Regions from separate parts of the Segeticoccus rhizosphaerae genome, predicted to be linked through region 1. Evidence: riboswitches for the same ligand, from Rfam matches in the RefSeq annotation. Region 1 holds a riboswitch; each other region holds the start of a gene.
The links. Region 1 has a riboswitch for S-adenosylmethionine ahead of FCN22_RS03380 (bifunctional o-acetylhomoserine/o-acetylserine sulfhydrylase). Riboswitches for the same ligand answer to the same signal wherever they lie in the genome.
Positions count from the first base shown of each region.

Region 2: linked by a shared signal. The riboswitch ahead of FCN22_RS07080 (OsmC family protein) and the one ahead of FCN22_RS03380 (bifunctional o-acetylhomoserine/o-acetylserine sulfhydrylase) in region 1 are both predicted to bind S-adenosylmethionine.
Region 3: linked by a shared signal. The riboswitch ahead of FCN22_RS10485 (aminotransferase class V-fold PLP-dependent enzyme) and the one ahead of FCN22_RS03380 (bifunctional o-acetylhomoserine/o-acetylserine sulfhydrylase) in region 1 are both predicted to bind S-adenosylmethionine.
Region 4: linked by a shared signal. The riboswitch ahead of FCN22_RS19670 (OsmC family protein) and the one ahead of FCN22_RS03380 (bifunctional o-acetylhomoserine/o-acetylserine sulfhydrylase) in region 1 are both predicted to bind S-adenosylmethionine.

Region 1 is NZ_SWMA01000003.1:107,089-112,877, reverse strand. It holds gene hrpA (ATP-dependent RNA helicase HrpA) at 1-2,532, opposite strand, end outside; gene FCN22_RS03380 (bifunctional o-acetylhomoserine/o-acetylserine sulfhydrylase) at 2,672-3,997, opposite strand; SAM riboswitch class IV at 4,094-4,209, opposite strand; gene FCN22_RS03375 (sirohydrochlorin chelatase) at 4,257-5,024, opposite strand; gene cobA (uroporphyrinogen-III C-methyltransferase) at 5,021-5,789, opposite strand, start outside.
Region 2 is NZ_SWMA01000006.1:120,545-126,333, forward strand. It holds gene FCN22_RS07065 (MFS transporter) at 5-1,426, opposite strand; gene FCN22_RS07070 (peroxidase-related enzyme) at 1,512-2,090, opposite strand; gene FCN22_RS07075 (CsbD family protein) at 2,203-2,376, shown strand; SAM riboswitch class I at 2,527-2,657, shown strand; gene FCN22_RS07080 (OsmC family protein) at 2,867-3,349, shown strand; gene FCN22_RS07085 (dihydrolipoamide acetyltransferase family protein) at 3,454-4,821, opposite strand; gene FCN22_RS07090 (alpha-ketoacid dehydrogenase subunit beta) at 4,832-5,789, opposite strand, start outside.
Region 3 is NZ_SWMA01000012.1:67,822-73,610, forward strand. It holds gene FCN22_RS10485 (aminotransferase class V-fold PLP-dependent enzyme) at 1-1,497, opposite strand, end outside; SAM riboswitch class IV at 1,549-1,662, opposite strand; gene FCN22_RS21885 (hypothetical protein) at 1,849-2,028, opposite strand; gene FCN22_RS10490 (DNA translocase FtsK) at 2,021-4,597, shown strand; gene FCN22_RS10495 (ion channel) at 4,634-5,311, shown strand; gene FCN22_RS10500 (YggS family pyridoxal phosphate-dependent enzyme) at 5,340-5,789, shown strand, end outside.
Region 4 is NZ_SWMA01000047.1:23,821-29,609, reverse strand. It holds gene FCN22_RS19675 (sodium:solute symporter family protein) at 1-1,174, opposite strand, end outside; gene FCN22_RS19670 (OsmC family protein) at 1,171-1,578, opposite strand; SAM riboswitch class I at 1,885-1,977, opposite strand; gene FCN22_RS19665 (ABC transporter ATP-binding protein) at 2,319-3,119, opposite strand; gene FCN22_RS19660 (ABC transporter ATP-binding protein) at 3,116-4,177, opposite strand; gene FCN22_RS19655 (ABC transporter permease) at 4,190-5,059, opposite strand; gene FCN22_RS19650 (ABC transporter permease) at 5,056-5,789, opposite strand, start outside.

The DNA.
Region 1 (5,789 bases):
CTCCTGCGGGTAGGCGTCGGCATCGATCTCGTCGGCTTCGTCGCTGACGAGCAGGTCCTCGGTGAACGTCAGCAGATCGGGGTTCTCGCGCCGAGCCTTCTTCCACCACGAGTCGAAGTGCCGTCCCGAGACGACGTCTGCCGGCAGCCGCTCGTCGTAGAAGTCGACCAGCGTCTCGTCGTCGACGAGCAGGTCGCGACGGCGGGCGCGCTCCTCGAGTTCGCCCAGCCGGCGAACCAGTTCGCGGTTGGCGTGGAAGAACTCGTGGTGGGTGTCCCACTCCCCCTCGACGAGCCCCTGCCGGATGAAGAGGTCGCGCGACTCCTCGGGGTTCACCCGCGCATAGCCGACGGTGCGCCCGACGACCAGCGGCACGCCATACAGCGTCACCCGTTCCTTCGCGACGGCGCTGGCGCGCTTCTTGGACCAGTGCGGCTCGGAGTAGCTGCGCTTGACCAGGTGCTGCGCCTGCTTCTCGATCCACGCGGGGTCGGTGCGGGCGTTGACCCGCGCCCACAGCCGCGACGTCTCGACGAGCTCGGCCGACATGACCCACTGCGGCTGCTTGCGGAAGAGCGCGGAGCCGGGCGAGATGCCGAACCGTGCCCCACGGGCCCCGAGGTAGTCACGCTTGTCGGGGTCGCGCAGGCCGATGTGCGACAGCAGCCCGGCCAGGAGCGCCTGGTGGATCCGGTCGGCGTCGGCCTCGTCGGAGTTGAGCGTCAGCTCGAGCTGTTTGCAGGCCTGCTTGAGCTGGCTGTGCAGGTCCTGCCACTCACGAATTCGCAGGTAGTGCAGGTATTCCCGCTTGCACATCCGCCGGAACGCACTGCCCGACAGCTCCCGACGCTGCTCCTTCAGGTAGCGCCAGAGGTTGAGCAGCGCCATGAAGTCGCTGTGCTCGTCCTTGAAGCGGGCGTGGCTCTGGTCGGCCTGCGCCTTCTTGTCGGCGGGCCGCTCGCGCGGATCCTGGATGGACAGGGCCGCGACGATGACGAGCACCTCGCGCAGGGCTCCGTTGGTCTCGGCCTCGAGCAGCATCCGGGCCAGTCGTGGGTCGACCGGCAGCCGGGCCACCTTCCTGCCGTATGCCGTGAGCCGCTTGCGTGGGTCGCTCACCGACCCGTCGATGCAGCCGAGCTCCTCCAGCAACCGGACGCCGTCGGCGACCTGCCTCGAGTCCGGCGGGTCGACGAAGGGAAACCTGACGATGTCACCGAGGCCCAGGGCGGTCATCTGCAGGATGACCGACGCGAGGTTGGTGCGCAGGATCTCGGGGTCGGTGTAGGCCGGTCGGGCGTCGAAGTCCTCGCGGGAGTAGAGCCGGATCGCGATGCCGTCGGCGACGCGGCCGCACCGGCCCGAGCGCTGGGCGGCGCTCGCCTGCGAGATCGGCTCGATCGGCAGGCGTTGAACCTTGGTGCGCTGGCTGTAGCGCGAGATCCGCGCGGTGCCGGCGTCGACGACATACCGGATGCCGGGCACCGTGAGCGAGGTCTCCGCCACGTTGGTGGCCAGCACGACGCGACGGCCGCTGTGCGAGCTGAAGACCCGGTGCTGCTCGGCGGCCGAGAGCCGCCCGTAGAGCGGCAGGATCTCGGTCTGCGGCAGCGACATCCCGGTGAGCGCGTCGGCGGCGTCACGGATCTCTCGCTCCCCCGACAGGAAGACCAGGATGTCTCCGGTGCCCTCGGTCCACAGCTCCTCGACCGCCTCGCAGATGCCGGTGACCTGGTCGACGTCGACGAGGGTGTCGCCCTGTTCACGGACGAGGGGTCGGTAGCGGACCTCGACCGGGTAGGTGCGCCCGGAGACCTCGATGATCGGTGCAGGTCTGCCGTCGACTGCGAAGTGCTCGGCGAAGCGCTGCGGGTCGATGGTGGCCGAGGTGATGATCACCTTGAGGTCCGGCCGGCGCGGCAGCAGCTGCCGGAGGTAGCCGAGGATGAAGTCGATGTTGAGGCTGCGTTCGTGCGCCTCGTCGATGATGATCGTGTCGTAGCGGCGCAGCTCGCGGTCGCGCTGCATCTCCGACAGCAGGATGCCGTCGGTCATCACCTTGACCAGGGTGTCGCGCTGGGAGTGGTCGGTGAAGCGGACCTGGTAGCCCACCGCCGTGCCGAGGTCGGTGCGGGTCTCCTCGGCGATCCGCTCCGCCACCGACCGGGCGGCGATCCGGCGCGGCTGGGTGTGGCCGATCAGGCCCTCGACCCCGCGGCCGAGCTCGAGGCAGATCTTGGGGATCTGCGTCGTCTTGCCCGACCCCGTCTCGCCGGCGATGACCACCACCTGGTGGTCACGGATGGCCGTCGCGATGTCGTCCTTGCGGGCGACGACCGGCAGGTCCTCGGGGTAGCGCAGGGGGGCAAGGGCCGCCAGCGCAGCCGCGCGCCGCTCGATCCGGGCCGCTCGCTGGTCTGAGGTCTCCCGCGGTCGGCGACCGCCTCCATCGTGCTGCGCACGACCGCCGTGCGAGCGGCGCCGCCCGGGGTTCCGGGCACGCGAGGACGACCGCGTGCGCTCGGAGGACATGGTGGCAAGGATAGGTGCCCCGTCCCGCTGCGCTCACCCCGATATGCGCGCGGTCCGGTGGAGTCACCGCCGTTGTTGCGGCGAGAGCGCGCACTCGACGTCGCGCTCTCGCCGCAACGAGCGGGAGGGCAAGGTGCGGTCAGGAGGTCTTGGCCGCGGCGAAGCCCTGCTCGAGGTCGGCCAGGATGTCGTCGATGTGCTCGATGCCCACGGCGAGGCGCACCAGGCCCGGCGTCACGCCTGCCGCGAGACGGTCCTTGTCATCGCCCTGGGAGTGGGTGGTCGAGGCGGGGTGGATGACCAGCGAGCGCACATCCCCCAGGTTGGCGACGTGGCTGTGCAGGGTCAGCCCCTCGACGAACGCCCGGCCGGCCTCCAGGCCACCCGCGATCTCGAAGGCGAGCACCGCGCCGGCGCCCTTCGGCGTGTACTTCTGCGCCGCCGCGTGGAACTCGTTGTCCGGCAGCGACGCGTAGCGCACCGACTCCACCTGCGGGTGCTGGGCGAGGAACTGCGCGACCTTCTGGGCGTTCTCGACGTGCCGCTCGATCCGCAGGCTCAACGTCTCCAGCCCCTGGGCGATGAGGAACGCGTTGAACGGGGCCGGCGCCGAGCCGAGGTCGCGCAGCAGCTGCACGCGGGCCTTGAGGATGAAGGCGAGGTTGGCGCCGAACTGGCTGCCGACACCGAGGTCGCGGGCGTAGACGAGGCCGTGGTAGCTCTCGTCCGGCTGGTTGTAGTTCGGGAACCGCTCCGGGTCCTGGGCGAAGTCGAAGGTGCCGCCGTCCACGATGGCGCCGGCGATCACCGTCCCGTGCCCGGACAGGTACTTCGTCACGGAGTGGACGACGATGTCGGCACCCCACTCCAGCGGTCGCAGCAGGTAGGGGGTGGCGATCGTGTTGTCGACCACCAGCGGCACGCCGACCTCGTGGGCGACCGCTGCGATGTTCTCGATGTCGAGGACCTCGCCCTTGGGGTTGGCGATGGTCTCGCCGAAGAAGAGCTTGGTGTTGGGCCGCACCGCCGCGCGCCACGACTCCGGGTCGGTGGAGTCCTCCACGAAGGTGGTCTCCACACCAAGCTTGGCCAGGCTGTACTTCAGCAGGTTGTAGGTCCCGCCGTAGAGGTTGGGGCTGGCCACCACGTGGTCGCCCGCCTCGGCGATGTTGAGTACCGCGAAGGTGGAGGCGGCCTGGCCGGACGACAGCAGCAGGGCACCCACGCCGCCCTCGAGGCTGGCGATGCGCTTCTCGACGACGTCGCTCGTCGGGTTCTGCAGCCGGGTGTAGATGTTGCCGAGCTCCTTCAGGGCGAACAGGTCGGCTGCCTCCTGGGTGTCCCGGAAGACGTAGGAGGTGGTCTGGTAGATCGGGAGGGCCCGTGACCGGGTGTCCTCGTCGATCTCCTGGCCGGCGTGGATCTGGCGCGTCTCGAAGGACCAGTTGGGGGTGGTGTCAGTCATCGCTGTGGCCTTGCCTTTCGTGCGTTGTCGTCCAGGGAACGCACGCGCCCGCGCCGGTGGCGCGCCACGTGCGGTGCGGGGTGGCAGCGAACTGGTCTCCCGCGCTTGCACGACGTCGGGCGACGCCGTGCCAGGTCCTCACCCGGGGCACCCCACCGCGGTGGAGGGTTGCCGGTCAGCGAGCCGGGGCCGTTGCGCTGACACTCATGACCTGTCGTCAGGATAGCGGCGCGTCCACGGGCTGGATGGCGCGTCTCACTCATCGGACACCTGCGAGGTATGCCGCCCGGTCGCCGGCGTGGGCCGGCCGGCGGGTGAGTGCTGGCGGCGCGGCCGACCGGAAGCGGCGCACCACCAGGTCCACCAGCAGCGGGTGGGCGCCGATCGGCTCGCCGATCAGGTCGGCGCCGCTGCCGTCCAGTCGCGCTTGGAACACCCCGGGTGCGAGCAGGTATGACGCGACGCCCACCGTCGCCGCTCCCCGGCCCCGCAGGGCCGTGACGGCGTCGGCCACGGTCGGCGCGGCGGAGGCGGCGAAACCGACCGCCACGGGCGTGCCGAGGAGGCGGCGCAGGCGGTCGGCCGCGTGGTGCACCTCGTCGCGGGCCCGGGGATCGGTCGAGCCGGCCGCCGCGAGCACCGTCGCTCGGGGCACCGGCCCCGCAGCCGCGAGCCGATCGGCCACGGCCTGCAGCACCGCGTCGGCCGGTCCCAGGCAGGGCGTCACCGTGGCCAGGCCGCCGGTCGCCGCCACCGCGCGGGGCACGTCCACCCGCACGTGGTGACCCGCACTGAGGAAGATCGGCACCACGACGCACTCCGGCGTCTTCGCCAGCGCGTCGGAGAGGTGGGGACGAATCACGTCGATGTAGGACAGCCGGACGGCGACGCCGGGCAGCCGGTGGCCCACCCGCTGCCGCACCCGCTCGAGGACCTCCTGCCCCTGCGCGTCCCGGGTGCCGTGCGCCACCAGGAGCAGCTCCCGTGCCGCCGGTCCGTGTCGACTGTGCCGAGCAATGGTGTTCATGAGGTGACGCCCGCTTGCACGGCGGCCCCGGACCAGTGCGGGCTGAGCGTCACGACATCCCCCACCACCACGACGGCGGGCGAGCGCACCCGGGCGAGCGCCGCCACGTCGGCGATCGAGTCCAGCGTGCCCGTCGTGACCCGGTGGCGCGGGCCGAAGGCGTCCTCGACCACCGCGACCGGGCAGGCCGGGTCGCGGCCGGCAGCCATCATCAGGGCCGCGTTGCGCCGCAGGGTCGACACCCCCATGAGCACGAGAATCGTGTGGTCACGCCCCGTCGGCAGGTCGGGGACGTCCTCGTGCCCGGTCACGACGGTGAAGGCCCGCGCCAGGCCGCGATGGGTGACCGGGATGCCGACGGAGGCGGGAACGGCCAGGGCACTGGTGATCCCTGGGACGACCTCGACGGGGACGCCCTCCTGCTCACACGCCATACGCTCCTCGACGCCACGGCCGAGCACGTAGGGGTCGCCGCCCTTGAGGCGGACGACTCCCCTGCCGGCCGACGCCCGGTCGAGCAGCACCGCGTTGATCGCCTCCTGCGAGAAGGGGTGGTGCCCGGGCGTCTTGCCCACGTCGACGATCTCGACGTCGGCACCGAGGCCGTCCAGCACGCCACGGGGCGCGAGCCGGTCGACCACGACGACGTCGGCACGCTGCAGCAGCTCGACACCACGGGCCGTGATCAATCCGTCGTCACCGGGGCCGCCGCCCACGAGCGCCACCCAGCCGCCGGTCGGGCGGGCACCCCGTGCGTCGTCGGCG
Region 2 (5,789 bases), on a different contig from region 1:
GGGCTCATCCGTCGCTCCCTTCCGGGGGCGCCGTCTTCGGGCCGGACCCGACGCGGCCGCCTGGCAGGCGACCCAGCACCGCAAGTGCGACCACCGCCAAAGCCAGCGCGACGGCCAGCGCGCCCACGAAGGGCCAGCGGCCCCCCGTGCCGACCAGCAGCCCGAAGGCCAGCCCGGCCGCTGCGATCGCCAGCGCCGAGCCGATGGCGTCGGCGATGGCGAGTGCCGAGCTGTTGAAGCCACGGTCGCGCTCGCTCGAGAGCGCCAGCATGCTGGTCGACAGCCGTGGATAGGTCAGGCCCATGCCGAAGCCACCCAGGGTCCAGCCGACCACGGCCACGAGCGCCGGAAGTCCGACGATGGTCGTCACCCACGTGTTCGCGATCGCGATGGAGACGAGCACCGCGCCGATGCTCACCGCGCGTCGGTGGGTGAGCTGCACGGCATACCGGCCCTGGATCGCTGAGCCGACCGACCAGGCGAGCGCGCCTGCGGTCAGCGCCAGTCCGGCGACCGACGGCGTCCACCGGTAGTGCCTGGTCAGGAGGTAGGGCAGGTAGACCTCGGCGCTGCCGAAGGCACCGCCCACCAGACCTCGCAGCAGGATCACGGTCGGCAGACCGGCCGCCGCCCGCAGGGTGTGGCGGGGGAGCAGGGGCCGGAGCGCCAGCAGGGCCAGCGCGGCCGCAGCCATCGTGCAGATCCACCGCAGGGCGGTCGGCAGCGGCGAGACGAGGTCGACGGCGAGCACCGCGCCGGCGGCGATGGCCGACCAGGACAGGCGCTTGAGGCTCCACGGGACGTCTGTCGCCGGCGCCGGGCGGCCCACCATGCGCAAGGCAGGGAGCACCATGATCATCGCGGGTACCACGAGCACGATGACGCCGAGGAAGACCCACTGCCAGCCGATGTACTGCGCGACGAGCCCTGCTGCGAAGGGTCCGATGAGCGAGGGAATCACCCAGGCCGCAGCGAATCCCGCGAAGATGCTCGGATGCAGGCGGGCGGGATAGATCTGCGCGAGCATGACGTAGAGCGCCACCGTCAGGCCGCCCCCACCCAGTCCGTGGACGAGGCGTCCCACCACCAGCATCGGCATCGTGTGCGACAGGCCGGCCAGCAGCAGCCCCGTGGCGAAGAGACCGACGGCCGTGAACAGCGGGGGAGTGGGGCCGGCGCGGTCCGACCAGTTTCCCGCGAGCACCATGCCGATGACGCCGACGGCGAGCGGCCCCGCGAACGCGAGTGCGTAGAGGGACGCGCCGTCGAGCTCCCGGCTGATGGTCGGCATGACGGTGGTGACCGCCAGGGCCTCGAAGGCAGCGAGGAACACCAGCGCACACATGCCGATGGTGATCCAACGGAAGCGTGCGCCGAGCACTCTGTCCACCGGGTGGTCCGGTGCGAGCGCGGGATCGGTCAGCACAGGGGGACTGTAGAGCCTCAACCGGACTTGAGGTCAATCAGTTTGCGCCCTCCCGCAACGGTGGCGGGCCCCGTCGCCGGCGACGCTACTTCTTCTCCCGGGGGACCCGCCCCATGAGGTAGAACTCCGGATTCGGCATCGTGCGGGTGACGCTGGCCACCCGGTTGCTCAGCCCGAAGAACGCGGTGATGGCGGCGATGTCCCACGCGTCCTCGTCGTCCAGCCCGTGTTCGCGCAGGGCCGCGAAGTCGGCGTCCCCGACGTCGTGACTGTGGGTGTTGACCTTGTGCGCGAAATCGAGCACCGCGTGCTGTCTCGGCGTGATGTCGGCGGTGTGGTGGTTGACCGCGACCTGGTCGGCGACGAGAGGTTTCTTCTCGAAGATCCGCAGCAGCGCACCGTGCGCGACAACGCAGTAGGTGCACCGGTTGATGCCGGAGATGCTGACCACGATCATCTCGCGGTCGCCCTTGGTCAGGTGCGATTCCTCTCTCTCCATGAGCGCGTCGTGGTAGGCGAAGAATGCGCGGAACTCTGCGGGACGGCGGGCGAGCAGCAGGAAGACGTTGGGGACGAAGCCCGACTTCTCCTGCACCTGGAGGATGGCCTCCCGGATGTCGTCAGGGACGTCGGAGAGCTGGGCGGGAGGAAACCGTGTGGACATGGCTCGATGGTGCCACTTCCCGCTGCGAAGATCGGCGCCCCACAAGGGGTGTACGACCGCGTCGGCTGGGTACTGTGCGGGCAGGCGAGACACGCCGAGGAGGAGGCTCGACATGGGACTCAGCGACAAGATGAAGCACTCTGCGGAAGACGCGAAGGGCAAGGTCAAGGAAGGTACCGGTAAGGCCACCGACGACGAGCAGCTCGAGGCCGAGGGTCAGACGGACCAGACCTCTGCGAAGGTCAAGAAGGTCGGTGACGACGTCAAGGACGTCTTCAACAAGTGACGACGGCCCGCCCGGCGCCCCACCCACGGGACGTCGGGCGGAGTTGTGCCCGGTCAGCCGTGCTCCGCGGAGCACGGCTGTCTCATTCTGTGGCCATCGAGTGCGCGAGCTCTACGTGCGTCGGTAATCTCCTGTGCTACAACCGAATACCGCTCATCCCGAGGGGCAGAGGGAACGGCCCGCTGAAGCCCCGGCAACCCGACCGCATGCTGGTCGGCCTCCACCGGAGGCCAGCGGTCGACAGGTGCCACGTCCGTCCCGCACTGCGGGAGAGATGAGGAAGACCACATCATGTCCCACACGATCGCCCTGCTGCTGACGCGTCGACGCCACGTCGACCTCTCTCGCGTCACCAGCAGCAGTTGTCGCCACTGACCGCCCGAGCGCCCTTGCGGCCCACGCGAGCCGACGCAGGTCGGTGACGCCCCCAATTCACAGCACGAATGGCACGCGGTATGCCGCTGCGTCGCCCTGCCCGGAGAGAGGCACCATGACCACCACGACCACCACCACGACCACCCACGAGCCCCAGCTCATCCACCCCGAGGTGCTCGCCAGCCATGTGTCGGGAACACCCACCGAGGTGTCCGTCCGGGCTGGCCGCCACGCCTTCACGATCGACGAACCGTCCACCCTCGGCGGCACGGACCTCGGCGCGAACCCCGTGGAGCACCTGCTGGCGGCGCTCGGCTCCTGCCAGGTGATCACCTTCCAGGTCTGGGCCGCCCAGCTGGGCATCACCGTGGACGACGTCGACGTGACGTTGACCGGTGAACTCGACCTGCGCGGCTTCTTGGGGCTGGATGACGAGGTGCGACCCGGGTTCTCGTCGGTCGACGTCTCGGTGCAGCTCACCGGGCCGGAGAGCCCCGAGCGCTACCAGGAACTCATCGACGCGGTCGAGAAGCACTGCCCGGTGCTGGACAGCCTCGCCGGCACGGTCCCCGTGCGCTCCACCTACGCGACCGCCTGAAGCCTTCGTAGCCCACCGCACCGGCGCCTTCCCGGCAGCGACGCGTGGTCGTGGCCGGGAAGGTGCCCTGCGGTCCTGCTCCGGATCGTCCTCGTGGCAGGCCGTCAGGTGACGATCCGCAGCGGCTGCTCGAGCAGGCGGACCAGGTCGCGCAGGAACCTCGCGCCGGTGGCGCCGTCGAGGACGCGGTGGTCGACGGTCAGGTTCAATCGCATGATGGTGGTGGTGCTGAGCTCGCCGTCCTTCAGCACCGGTGCCGGGGCCCCGGCGCCGACGGCGAGGATGGCTGCCTCGGGCGGGTTGATCACGGCGGTGAACTCGGTGATGCCGAACATCCCAAGGTTGCTCACCGTGAAGGTGCCACCGGTGAACTCGTCGAGCTTGAGCTTGCCGGCACGGGCGCGGTCCCCGAGGTCGTGCGCCTCTTCGGCGATCTCCCGGAGCGTCTTGCGGTCCGCATCCGTGACGACCGGGACGATGAGACCGTCCTCGATGGCGACCGCGATGCCCACGTTGACGTGACCCCGCCGGATGATGTGGTCGCCGGCCCACGCAGCGTTGACCTCCGGGTGGGATCGCAGGGCCACTGCGCACGCACGCACCAGCAGGTCGGTCACGCTGACCCGGACCCCGTCGTCGGTGAGCTGCTCGTTGAGCTGTTTGCGGAAGGCGAGCAGGGCGGTCAGGTCGACCGGCATGGTTAGGTGGAAGTGTGGCGCGGCGGCGCTCTCGGTCAGCCGCTGTGCGGTGACGCGACGCATCTGGCTGAGGGGCACCGTCTCGTCGTCGGGGCCAGCGGTGGGGGCAGGCCCGGAGGGTGTAGAGGGTGCGGAGGGTGCAGGCGTCGACGTCGCAGGTGCCGGTGCGGTGGCGTCCTCGCCAGCCCCCTGACCGGTGAGGACCGTGTCCAGGTCGGCCCTGACGATCCGGCCGCCGGGGCCGGACCCCCGAACGGTGGTGAGGTCGATGCCGCGTTCACGAGCCAGGGAGCGCACCAGCGGCGTCGCACGGATCTGGTCGGCTGGCGTGCGCGTGGCCGCCGGGGCACCCTGTCGGCCGGTCGGCTCCGCCGATGGCGGGGCCTGTGACTCGGTCGAGGCGGACGCCGCCTCCTGTCCGGCCTGGGTCTCGGCGTCCTCCGACCTGGCCGCCTCGGAATTCGCTCCGCTGGCGTCGGATTCGCTCTCGCCGCCGGTGGCCTGCTGATCGTCCCCGGATCCGGAGGAACTGACCGCGCCCGGCTCACCGATGACCGCCAGGGGCTCGCCGATCGGCACGGTGGAGCCGGCCTGGGCGATGATCCGTGTCAGCGTGCCGGTGTCGTAGGCCTCCAGGTCCATGGTGGCCTTGTCGGTCTCGATCTCGGCGAGGACGTCGCCGCGGTGGACCTCGTCGCCCTCGGACATGAGCCACTGCGAGACGACGCCCTCGGTCATCGTGTCGGACAGGCGAGGCATGAGCACGTCAGGCATGTGATCTCTCCTAGCGGGTGAACCTGGTCGCGTCGAGGACCTCGCCCACGACCTTCGTCAGGTCCTGGGCGGTCGGCAGGGCAGCATTCTCCAGGGGCTTGGCGTAGGGGAGGGGGACCTCCGCAGCAGCCACGCGCCGCACCGGCGCGTCGAGCCGGTCGAAGGCTCCCTCCTGGATGGTCGCGGCGATCTCCGCGCCCACCCCGTAGGTCAGCCAGTCGTCCTCGAGGACCACGGCTCGGGTGGTCTTGCGGACCGATGCGCAGACCGTTTCCCGGTCCAGGGGCCGGAGGCTGCGCAGGTCGACGACCTCGACGGAGACGCCTTCGGACTCGAACTGACGGGCCACCTCGAGCGCGATGAGGGTGGCCCGCGAGTAGCTGATGACCGTGATGTCGGAGCCCTCCCGGGCGATGGCGGCGCGGCCGATCTCCCCGACCTGCTCACCGTCCGGCACCTCGCCCTTGGTGTTGTAGAGGGACAGGTTCTCCAGGAAGAGGACGGGGTCGTCGTCGCGGATGGACGCGGTGAGCAGGGCCTTGGCGTCGGCCGGGTTGGAGGGCGCGACGACCTTCAGACCGGGGACGTGGGCATACCAGACCTCGAGGTTCTGCGAGTGCGTAGCCGCCAGCTGCTGCCCGCCGCCACCGGGAGTCCGGATGACCATGGGCACCGAGGTCTGGCCGCCGAACATACCGAAGATCTTGGCGCCGTGATTGACGATCTGGTCGATCGCCAGCAGGGTGAAGTTGAGCGTCATGATCTCCACGACCGGGCGCAGGCCGAGCATCGCCATACCGACCGCGGCGCCGGTGAAGCCCTCTTCGGCGATCGGCGTGTCGATGACCCGCTGGTCGCCGAATTCGGTGAGCATGCCCGCGGTGATCTTGTAGGAGCCCTCGAAGATCCCGATCTCCTCGCCGAGGAGGACGACCGCGTCGTCGCGCAGCATCTCGGCTCGCAGGGTG
Region 3 (5,789 bases), on a different contig from region 1:
GTCCGCGACCGGCGTCCACCCCTCGGCGGTCAGCTCGTAGTCGAACTCCGGGCCGTCCGCGGCGATCGAGGCGACCGCTGCCACCAGCCGCTGCACGTGTTCCCGCGTCGTCGCCAGGCCGAGACTGGCGCGCACAGCGGTCGGCGGAGCGTCAGGGCCGGCGTCCCCGAGCAGCTCGTCGACGAGCGGGTGTGCGCAGAACCGGCCGTCCCGCACGCCGATGCCGTGCTCCGCCGACAGGGCCGCCGAGACCAGGGCGCTGTCCACGCCGTCGATGGTGAACGCCACGACGCCGACGCGGGGGTGATCGTCGCCGAAGACGGAGTAGGTCCGTACCCCGGCGATGCCGCCCAGCCCGGCCTGCAGCGCGGCGGCCAGCTCGGCCTCATGCGCCTCGACCACGTCCCGCTCGCGGCGCAGCGTGGCGCATGCGGCCGCCAGCGCGACCGCGCCGAGCACGTTGGGAGTGCCGCCCTCGTGCCGTGCGGGCCCCTCGTGCCAGACCACCCCGCCCGGGGTGACGGCCGCGGTGGCGCCGCCACCACGCAGGTAGGGGGCGGCCGAGTCCAGCCAGTCGGCGCGCCCCACCAGGGCGCCCGAGCCGTAGGGCGCGTAGAGCTTGTGGCCGGACAGTGCCAGGTAGTCGACGTCGAGGGCTGTGAGGTCGACCCGGCGGTGGGGCGCCAGCTGCGCGGCGTCGAGGGCCACGCGCGCGTCATACCTGCGGGCGACCGTGACCAGCTCCTCGACGGGCCACAGCTCGCCGGTGACGTTGGAGGCGCCGGTGACGACGACGAGTCGCGGCCTGCCGTCGTCGGACTCGGCCAGCGCCCCGTCGAGCAGGGCGACGGCGTCCGCGGCGCTCGCGGGCACCGGCAGCCGCACGGTCCGCGAGGAGGGCCAGGGCAGCAACGCGGCGTGGTGCTCCGACTCGAAGACGAAGGTCGTCGTGCGCGAGGGCAGGCACCGCGCCAGCAGGTTGAGGGCGTCCGTGGTGTTGCGGGTGAACACCACCTCGTCGCCGGGCCGCGCGCCCACGAACTCGGCCACCTCCTCGCGCGCCGCCTCGAACCACCCGGTCGTGATCCGCGAGGTGTAGCCGGTGCCGCGGTGCACCGAGGAGTAGGTGCGCAGGGCGGTGTCCACGGCGTGCTTGACCGACTCGAGCGCGGGTGTCGACGCGGCGTGGTCGAAGTTGGCGTAGTCGACGACCGTGCGGTGCAGCGTGGGCACGCCGAGGTTCTCTGCGACGGTGCGGGGTGGGGCCAGGACCGCCGGTGCCTGGGGACGGGCGCTCTCACGACCCTGCGGAGTCGAGGGTGAGGACCGCTCCGCGGGCGCAGGTCCGGTGGGTGGGATCGGCACGGAGCGCAGCCGATGGGGTGGCTCAGGCGCCGGTCGGCTGCCCGCTCCGGGCATAGCGGGCACCGGAGGCACCGCCCAGCCGTAGGTGGGCGGCGTATCGGCGGTGCGGCGGGTCAGGCTCGCGATCGACATACGGGCTGCTCCTGTCGGTCCAGTGTTTGGGTCGGACCTGCGACGGGCGCCGGTCCGCGCTTGCCGCCTGCTGGTGCAGGACGGCCGGGTCGTCACCCGGAGCACCCCACCGCGGAGGAGGGTTGCCGACCAGCGAGCCGGGGCTTGACGCTGGCACTCATGACCTGTGCAGGAAACTACCGCTTCGGGGGCCGCGGTGCCCACCACCTGAGCGGTCATCTCAGATGTCGAGACGTTCAGGCACGGGAAGGGCCCATCCGACGCTTGCCGGGTCCGACCGGTGACCTGTGGTGCGCGTGTGACACGTGATCCGAGGGTGACTATCGCGTAGCCTGCGACAGTGGCGACACGTCAGTCCTCCTCCACGGCCCGCTCGAAGTCCTCGAGTCGCCGCACCTCGTCGCGCCCGGCCGCCGGGCGCCCGAGCACGCGCAAGACCCCGGCCCGGGCCTCGGCCAAGGGCCGGTCGAGAGCCAGGGGTGGCGGCCTGCCGCTGCCGTTGCGTGCCGTCCGAGGCACCTGGATGGGCATGGCGCACGTCGCGGGCGGCGCGGTCCGCCGGGTCGGCACGAGCGCGCGCGACCTCGAGCCGGAGCACCGTCGCGACGGGATCGGCTTCGCCCTCATCGGGCTGGCGGTCGTGGTCGCGGCCCGCGAGTGGTGGGGTCTGACAGGAGTCGTCGGCGACATCATCCACGCGATCGTCGCGGGCACCTTCGGACGCGTCGCGTTTGCCCTGCCGATCGCCCTGCTGCTGCTCGGCCTTCGCCTGCTGCGCGCGCCCGGCGACGCCACGTCCAACAACCGCGTGACCATCGGCACGACCGCCCTGGCCTTCGCCACCTGCGGGCTGGTGCACATCGCCCAGGGCCTGCCCAGTCCGCCCGACGGGGCTGCCGCCATGCGCGACGCGGGCGGCATCATCGGCTGGCTGGCCTCGAGCCCCGTGGCCGCCGCCGTGCACACGTGGGGCGCCGTCGTGCTGCTCTGCCTGCTCGGTCTTTTCGGCATCCTCGTCATCACCGCCACCCCCGTGCACCAGATCCCGGCTCGGCTGCGTGAGGCCCGCGACCGGCTCTTCCACCACCCGGGGACCCAGGCATCCGACGAGACGGCACACCCCGAGGGCGAGGAGCAGCCCGCGCCCAAGCGTCGCTCGCGCCGCCGGGCCGACCCCGACCTGGTGGGCGGCCCCGAGGGATTCGTCGGCGACGAGGCGTTCGAGCAGGCCGCGGTGGTCGACGCCGACGGCAACGCCGTGGGCGACTCGCGGGGCAAGGGCCCCCGCCCCGGGGAGAAGCGACCCACCGCGCCCGGCGTGCTGGCGCCGAGTGCTGCCGATCCCCCGCCCTCGACCGATGCCACCGACCCTCCCGGCCCGGGCCAGGTCCACGACAAGGGCGGCCTCGAGGCGCCCCCGACGACCCCGCTGCCGCAGCGGGTGGAGCAGCTGGCGCTGGCCGGGGACGTCACCTACACGCTGCCCGACAACACCTTGCTGACCGCCGGCCCGCCGCACAAGAAGCGGTCGGCCGTCAACGACCACGTGGTGGAGGCACTCACCGGGGTCCTCGACCAGTTCGACATCGACGCCCAGGTGACCGGCTTCATGCGCGGCCCGACCGTGACTCGCTACGAGGTCGAGCTCGGTCGCGGCACCAAGGTCGAGCGGGTCACGGCGCTGTCCAGGAACATCGCGTATGCCGTGGCGTCGGCCGACGTGCGCATCCTCAGCCCGATCCCGGGCAAGTCCGCGATCGGCGTCGAGATCCCCAACACCGACCGCGAGACGGTCAGTCTCGGTGACGTGCTGCGCAGCCAGGTCGCCCGGGCCAACGAGCACCCCATGGTCATGGGGGTCGGCAAGGACGTCGAGGGCGGCTACGTCATCGCCAACCTGGCGAAGATGCCGCACCTGCTGGTGGCCGGAGCCACCGGCGCGGGCAAGTCGAGCTTCGTCAACTCGATGATCACCTCGATCCTGATGCGGGCCACGCCCGACGAGGTCCGGATGGTCCTGGTCGACCCCAAGCGCGTGGAACTGACCGGCTACGAGGGCATCCCGCACCTGATCACGCCGATCATCACCAACCCCAAGAAGGCCGCCGAGGCCCTGCAGTGGGTCGTCCGGGAGATGGACACGCGGTATGACGACCTGTCCGCCTTCGGCTACAAGCACATCGACGACTTCAACAAGGCGGTCCGCACCGGCAAGCTGAAGACCCCGCCCGGTTCCGAGCGGGTGCTGCAGGCCTACCCCTACCTGCTGGTCATCGTCGACGAGCTGGCCGACCTGATGATGGTCGCGCCGCGTGACGTCGAGGAGTCGATCGTCCGGATCACCCAGCTGGCGCGCGCGGCCGGCATCCACCTCGTGCTGGCGACGCAGCGGCCCTCGGTCGACGTGGTCACCGGCCTGATCAAGGCCAACGTGCCGTCGCGGATGGCGTTCGCCACCTCGTCGCTGGCCGACTCCCGGGTCGTGCTGGACCAACCGGGAGCCGAGAAGCTCATCGGCCAGGGCGACGCCCTCTTCCTGCCGATGGGTGCCTCCAAGCCGATGCGGGTCCAGGGTGCATGGGTCACCGAGTCCGAGATCCAGCGAGTCGTCGGGCACGTCACCGGCCAGCTCAAGCCGAACTACCGCGACGACGTCACGGTCGTGGCGCCCAAGAAGCAGATCGACGAGGACATCGGCGACGACCTCGACCTGCTGCTGCAGGCCACGGAGCTGGTGGTCACCACGCAGTTCGGCTCCACCTCGATGCTGCAGCGCAAGCTGCGGGTCGGGTTCGCCAAGGCCGGCCGGCTGATGGACCTGCTCGAGTCACGTGGCGTCGTCGGACCGTCGGAGGGGTCCAAGGCGCGTGACGTCCTGGTCAAGCCGGACGACCTGGCGACCACGCTGGCGCTGATGCGGGGCGAGGACGTGCCCGACGACGACCCGGTCTACGACGACCGGGCAGACGCTGCGGCTGCCCCCGCCCCGGCGCCCCCCGCCCCGGTGCGCCCCGAAGCGGGGGCCGCGCCGCCGGAGGGCCTGGAAGAGGTCGAGGCGGAGAGCGACGAGGACGCGTGGTCGCTGACCGAGAGGCGCTGACACCGGGCAGGGGGCTCTTTCCCTAAGGTGTCCCGCATGACGCGAGTGCGGGATGCCTGGGAGACCGTCAAGGACCATCCCTCAGCGGTGCTGCTCGCCGTCCAGCTGGGCAGCGTGATCATCTACCCGTTCACGGACGCCACCTCTGCCGGCCGGACCGTCGTCTCGGTGATCGGCGTCCTCGTGCTCGGGCTGGCCGTGCTGGCCGTGCGTCGCACACCGGCGATGAACATCGTCAGCGTCGTGATCGGCATACCGGCGGTGGCGCTCACGGTGTTCGAAGCCGTCGATCCCGGCGTGTCCGCGGTGGAGCTCATGTCGGGGTTCACGCACGCGATCTTCTACTTCTACACGGCGTGGGCGCTGCTGCGGTACATGTTCGCGGACAACTGGGTCACCCGGGACGAGCTGTTCGCGACCGGTGCCTGCTTCACCGTCGTGGCCTGGGGGTTCGCCTACCTCTACAGCGCGATCCAGGTCATCTGGCCCAACGCGTTCCTCGGGGCGGCCCCCGACCCCAACACGCCGCTGTCCTGGATGGAGCTGCTCTTCCTGTCCTTCACCACGATGACCAACACCGGGCTGTCCGACATCGTGCCCGGCACGGCGCACGCCCGTTCCTTCATCATGCTCGAGCAGCTGGCCGGGCTGAACTACGTGGCTCTGGTGGTGGCGCGGCTGCTCGGGCTCACCCTGGCTCGCTTCCGCCGCTGAGGGACGGCAGGCCTCGTAGGCTGTCCGTGTGCCAGCCGACGGGAGTGGGACCGGGCCGCGGTACCCGACGGCCGGAACGGTGCAGGAGCTCGCCGACCACCTCGACCACGTGCGCGCCCTCATCGACGCCGCTGCGCGCCGGTCGGGTCGCCGACCCGGCGAGGTGGCGCTGCTCCCGGTCAGCAAGCCCGTGACCGAGGACCGGATCCGGCTCGCGGTGCAGGCCGGCTGCCACCGGCTGGGTGAGAACAAGGTCCAGGAGGCGGCGCGCAAGCACGACGCGCTGGCCGACCTCGCCGTCGAGTGGTCGATCATCGGGCACCTGCAGACCAACAAGACCAAGGACGTGGTGGCCTTCGCCACCGAGTTCCACGCGCTCGACCGGCTCAAGGTGGCCGAGGCACTGGACCGGAGACTGCAGGCAGCGGGCCGCAGCCTGGACGTCTACGTGCAGGTCAACACGTCCGGCGAGGACTCG
Region 4 (5,789 bases), on a different contig from region 1:
CCCCGTTGCGCAGGGTCCAGGCCAGGACGTTCCACCAGGCCGACTGCTCGGTGCGCAGGAAGCCGAAGGTGATCATCAGGGCGGTGAGCAGGACCAGCGACCAGCGGGTGTACCGCACTTGGTCGTCCTCGGTGGCTTGGGGCCGGATGGCCCGGCCGACGTCGCGGCCCAGGCTGGTGGCGCCGGAGAACTGGCATGGGCCGCCCCAGCCGAGGGCGCAGGCCCAGATGCCCAGGCAGAACACGGCAGTGAGCGGGGCGGGTAGCACTTGGGCGATGTAGAGGGGGACGGCGACCAGGCCGAGTGTCTGGTCGGGCACCACGAGGGCGGCGGCGAGGCCGAACACGACACCCAGGAGGATGAAGGGCGTGCCGAATCCGACGGCGTACACCAGGCCCTTGCGGCCCTCCTCGGGCGTGCGGCAGGACAGCGCCATCTGCAGCGCCGCTTGGGCCAGGATGACGTTGACGATGAACGTGCCGAACCATGCCACCACCAGCGGTAGCCCCACCCCGGACCAGTCGAACAGTGCTGGCTGAGATGCGGACAGGTCTGCCAGCCCGCTGAATCCGGGCTTGATGAGGAAGGCGGCCGCACCGAGCGCGAGCATCAGGGCGAAGACCACGCAGTTGGCTGTCTGGGTGAAGGCGATCGACCACATGCCTCCTGACCACAGGTAGAACAGCAGCAGGAGGGCGGTGCACACGATGGCCACCTGGATCGAGAGGCCGGTGAACGCGTGCAGCGCGGACGCGAAGGCGATGGCCGTGGCGACCGACCACATCGGGAAGGTGAACGCGGTGATCGCGCCGCCGACGCCGAGCGCGAGCCGGCCGTACCGGTCGCCGATCAGGCCGGAGATGGTCACCACCATCCGCTCCCGGAACGGCACGACCAGTAGCCCGGCGATGAGCAGGACCTGCACGGACTCCGCGACGCCGTACCAGATTGCTGACACGCCGGTGTGGTAGCTGAGCTCGAGGATGGCGATGAACGAGGAGCCCGAGAACAGGCCGGTGATGCAGAACGCGACTGTCAGCGGCCGGAACCGTCGACCACCGGCGAAGAAGTCGCGGCCGGCCGACTCGCGGCGGCGGGCGACGCGTCCCGCGCCGACCAGGAAGAGGGTGTAGGCCAGAGCCAGTCCGATCGTCCAGGCGCCGACGCCGGTCATCGCGCGTCCTCCACGACGGACCAGTCCTGGGTGATGGGTACGCCGGCGTCCTTGACCAGGTTGAACGCGGGGCAACGGCGTTCCACTTCGTCCTGCAGCCCGGGCAGCGCGTCCGGGTCGTCCAGCCCGAACCGGGCCCGCACCACCAGATCACGGAAGTGGGGGCTGACATCGGCAGTCCCGTGGAAGCCGCGGGTGTCCATGGTGGCCTCGATCCCGATGTCCAGCGCGGTGACGTGAAGCTGCTGTTCGGCGGCGACGGTCTCGACGACCACGGCGAGGCAGCCGGCGAGCGCGGCGACCACATACTCCATCGGGCTCGGGGCACTGTCATCTCCGCCCGCGGGAGCCGGCTCGGCGGTGTGGAAGGGATCGAGGTCGCGGACCTGGTGACGGGTCCGCATGGTTCCCTCCCAGCTGCTGTGGGTGCGGATCCGCTTCAACTGAGGACGGTCGGAACGTGTGGCAGACGGCGTGGTGGATGTGGACACAGGAAGACTCCGGGCAGGTCGAGGCGCCAAGGCATGGCCTGGTGCCAAAAGGGTGGGGGAGGGTGCGTGCCCTCGCGTGGGTCGAGCGGGTTTCAGCGGTGCAGCTGGCGAGGGCGACAGCGGTCTGCCGTCACCCGGCACAGATCGACGTGCCGGCGCGCGTAGAACCGGGCGGTGCGGCCGGGAGCGGCGTGCCGTGACGGCGCTGAATACATCGATCCTCCATCGGTCCTGGCGTTAGCACCCTCACCCGATTTCGGGGGGTTGCTGCAGCTTCGATGAGCCAGGTCTCTCAACTGCTCTGGATAGGCGCGGCCAACCTAACAGCCTCATCCGCCCGAAAGCCAACGTGTTCACCAGATGGACGGCAAGCGACGAGTAGCAAATCAAGCGGCCCCGCCTCCATCCGGATCGCTAACCGGGAGCGGTTCCGGTCGCATCAGGCCGACCGGGACGGAACCCGCATGTGTTGCAGGCCGCGCGCTGCCACCTGAGGCGCCGACAGTTCAGAGCATTCTGGCGTTGGTGTCGAACGTCAGGAGCCCGACATCCGTGACGCGTGTCTGACCACGAAGGCACGGTTGCCGATGCGCCAGAGCCCCTCTCCCTGTTGCAGGTTGCGTTCTTCAGACTGTTCGGTCAGTTCAGCGGGATTAGCGGCTGTCCGTGTTGTGGCCTTGCTGTGCCTTGAGACGGGGGATGGCGCTCAAGAGTGTTCGTGTGTAGGACGTCTGCGGCGACTCGAACAAGTCGGCGCACGACTGCTCCTCGACGATCTCGCCGCGGTAGATGACGCTCACCCGGTCGCACAGGGTACGGATGATGGACAGGTCGTGCGAGATGAAGAGGATGGAGAGGCCGAAGTCGTGTCTCAGGTCGCTGAGTAGGTTGACGATGCCGGCTTGCACGGACACGTCCAAGGCAGCGACCGGTTCGTCCGCGACCAACAACTGCGGGTTGATGGACAGTGCCCGCGCGATCGCCACCCGTTGGCGCTGCCCACCCGACATGCCCGCAGGCCGAGAGCCGAGCACGGACTCGGGTAGCCGCACCATCTCCATCAGCTCGCGGCACCTGTTGTCGATTGCCTGACCACGTAGTTCCGAGTGTCGTCGAATCATCTCCACGAGCGTCGATCTGATGCTCATGCGTGGGTCAAGTGAGCCGTAGGGATCTTGGAAGACCATCTGGATCTGGCGCCTGTCTTCACTCCTGCGCCTACGGTGGAGCACACGACCGTCGAACGTGATCCTTCCGGAGTCCACAGGCTGAAGGCCGACGACGGCGCGCGCGATGGTGGATTTTCCGGAGCCGGACTCTCCGACCAGGCCAATGATCTGACCGCGGCCGACGTCGAGAGACGCATTCTTGACCGCGTAGAAGCTGTCCTTGCCTCGCTTCTGTTTGAAGCTCACGACCAGGTCGCTGCACTGCAGCAGGGGGTCGGCCGTCATGGAGCGCCCTCCTCAGGACGGTCGAGCTGCAGGTGTTCGCGGATGGCGTCGGGTGGAGGTTTGCTACCGACCTGGTGCAAGCAGTGGACCTCACGCCCGGGGATGTCGGACATGTCGGGAATGGGCGCCACGACGCAGTCATCCTGTCGATATTCGCAGCGTGGGGCGAACGGGCAGCCGCTCATCTGGTGGTTTAGCGCCGGTGCGCTGCCCGGGATGGAGTAGAGGCGGCGGCTGATCTGGTCGATGTCGGGGGTGGAGTGCAACAGGGCCTCGGTATAGGGGTGCCGCGGATGGTCGAGGATCGCTCGAAGGTCGTTGGAGCCCTCCATGACGCGACCGGCGTACAGGACCGTCAGGGAATCGCACAGCTGGGCCACCACCGCGAGATCGTGAGTGACGTACAGCAGGCTGGCACCCAAGTCGTCCCGTAGGCGAGTGAACAGTCGCAGGATCTGCTTCTGCACGGTCACGTCGAGTGCTGTCGTAGGCTCGTCGCACAGCAGCAGTTTCGGCCTGCCTGCGACTGCGGCCGCGATCATGACTCGCTGCTTCAAACCCCCGGACAGCTCGAACGGGTAGGCATCGATCTTGGTCTCCGCGTCGTCGATGCCTGCTTGCTGCATGAGCTCGAGTGCGTACTTGCGTGCCTGTCTCTTGCGCATGCGGTCCTTGCGCATGACCGCATCGACGATCTGTTCGCCGACCGGGATGACCGGGTTCAGCGCTACCGCGGGCTCCTGGAAGATCATCGAGATCTTGGAACCCCGCAACTTCACGAGCCGCTTGGCGGTCGTTGCATGCTTGGAGCCTCCGAAGATGAACTCCTCGTCGTCGAAGACCATCCTTCCCGAGGTGACCTGGACGTTTGGCGGCAGTAGACCGAGGATCGCTCGTAGCGTGAGGCTCTTGCCTGATCCGGACTCACCAACCAAGCCGCGGGCCTCTCCCGGGTCGAGTGAGAACGACACGTCCTTGAGGGCGGTCAGACGCTGACCCTCGATCGTGACTTCGACGTTCAGCCCCTCGACAGTCAGCAGTGGTTCGGTCGTCTCCATCCTTCACCCGGCCTAGCGGTCGATCCGGAGAACGTGTGCAAGGCCATCTCCGATGAGAGCCAGAGCCAGGCTCGTGAGGATCACTGCACCCGCAGGGAACAGCGTCAAGCCGTAGTAACCTCCGGCGAGGAATTGTTGCCCGTCGGCCATCATCGACCCCCAGTCCGGTGTGGGGGGCACGATGCCGAGTCCGAAGTAGCTCAAGGTCACGATGACTCCGACGTTCATGACGATGTCACTCATCGAGTAGACGATGGCCTGGGTGGCCACGTTGGGGACAACGTGGCGAGTCAGTGTGCGCATCGTGGAGATTCCGCTGACCTGGCAAGCGGCGATGAACTCCTTGTTCCGCAGCACCATCGCCTCGCCTCTCACGATCCTTGCGTAGGCCACCCAGGACACCGCAGTGATCGCGATGAAGATGCTCTTGGCGCCGTTGCCGAGGATGAAGACAAGTGAGATGACCAAGATGAAGAAGGGGAACGCAGTGAAGATGTCAGCGACCCGCATGATGATGGTGTCGAACCAGCCGCCGAAGTATCCGCTGACCGCACCGATGACCATGCCGAGGATCCAGGGGGCAATCACGGCCGCGACCGCTATGGTCAGGTCGCTCCTGGTGCCGTAGATGACGCGGGCGAAGATGTCGCGGCCGAGGTTGTCCGTGCCGAAAAAATGTTCAGACGAGGGTGGCAGCAGCGCGTTCGGGACATCCGGGGCGGTGGGGCTGTGAGTCGTGATGAGCGGAGCGAAGATCGCGGTCAGCACGATGATCCCCAAAATCACCGATCCGAACCAGAGCTGGGCGTTGTGGCGCCGTGCCCATCGAGGAACCCAGTCTCGCGTCGTGGCTGCGGGCGCTAGCGTCGTTGGCGAGGTCATGCCATCCGCATCCTTGGGTCGAGTCGGGCGTAGATGAAGTCGGTGAGTAGGTAGACCAGCACGACCAGGAGGCCGAACATCAAGGTGCACGCCTGCACGACCGCGTAGTCCCGGTTGAGAATCCCTGCCATCAGCATGGACCCCATGCCCGGGATGGCGAAGACCTGCTCGATCACCAGAGCCCCGCTGGCCAGCGCTCCCACCTGAATGCCGAGGATACTCACCCCCGAGATGCTCGCGTTACGGAGCACGTAGCGACGGCGAATCGCGCCGTCCGCGAGACCCTTGGACCGAGCGAAGGCCACGTACTCACTGGCAAGCGACTCGATCATGGCCGTTTTGAGCCCGCGAACCAGCACCGGAACGATGGTCAGGGCGATCGTCAGAGCGGGCAGCACCAGGGCCCAGAGGCGTCCGGCAAGGTCAGTGGGGTAGCCACCGGCCGGGAAGACGGAGATCCGCACCCCGAGGAACAGGATCAGCATGCTGCCAATGAAGAAGGCCGGCGCTCCCTGGACGATCGCGTTGAACAGCCTCACCCCGTATGACGCCGGACCGACCGGTCGCGCCGCACTCCACGAAGCCAACGGGATGGCAATCAGTGTCGCAAATATGGCGCTAAGTACGATCAGAGCGAGGGTCACTGGAAGCCGCTCGCCCATCAACGTCGTGATCGGGGTGCGAAAGTAGATTGAGTCTCCCAGATCACCGTGGAATAGCTGACCGAGGT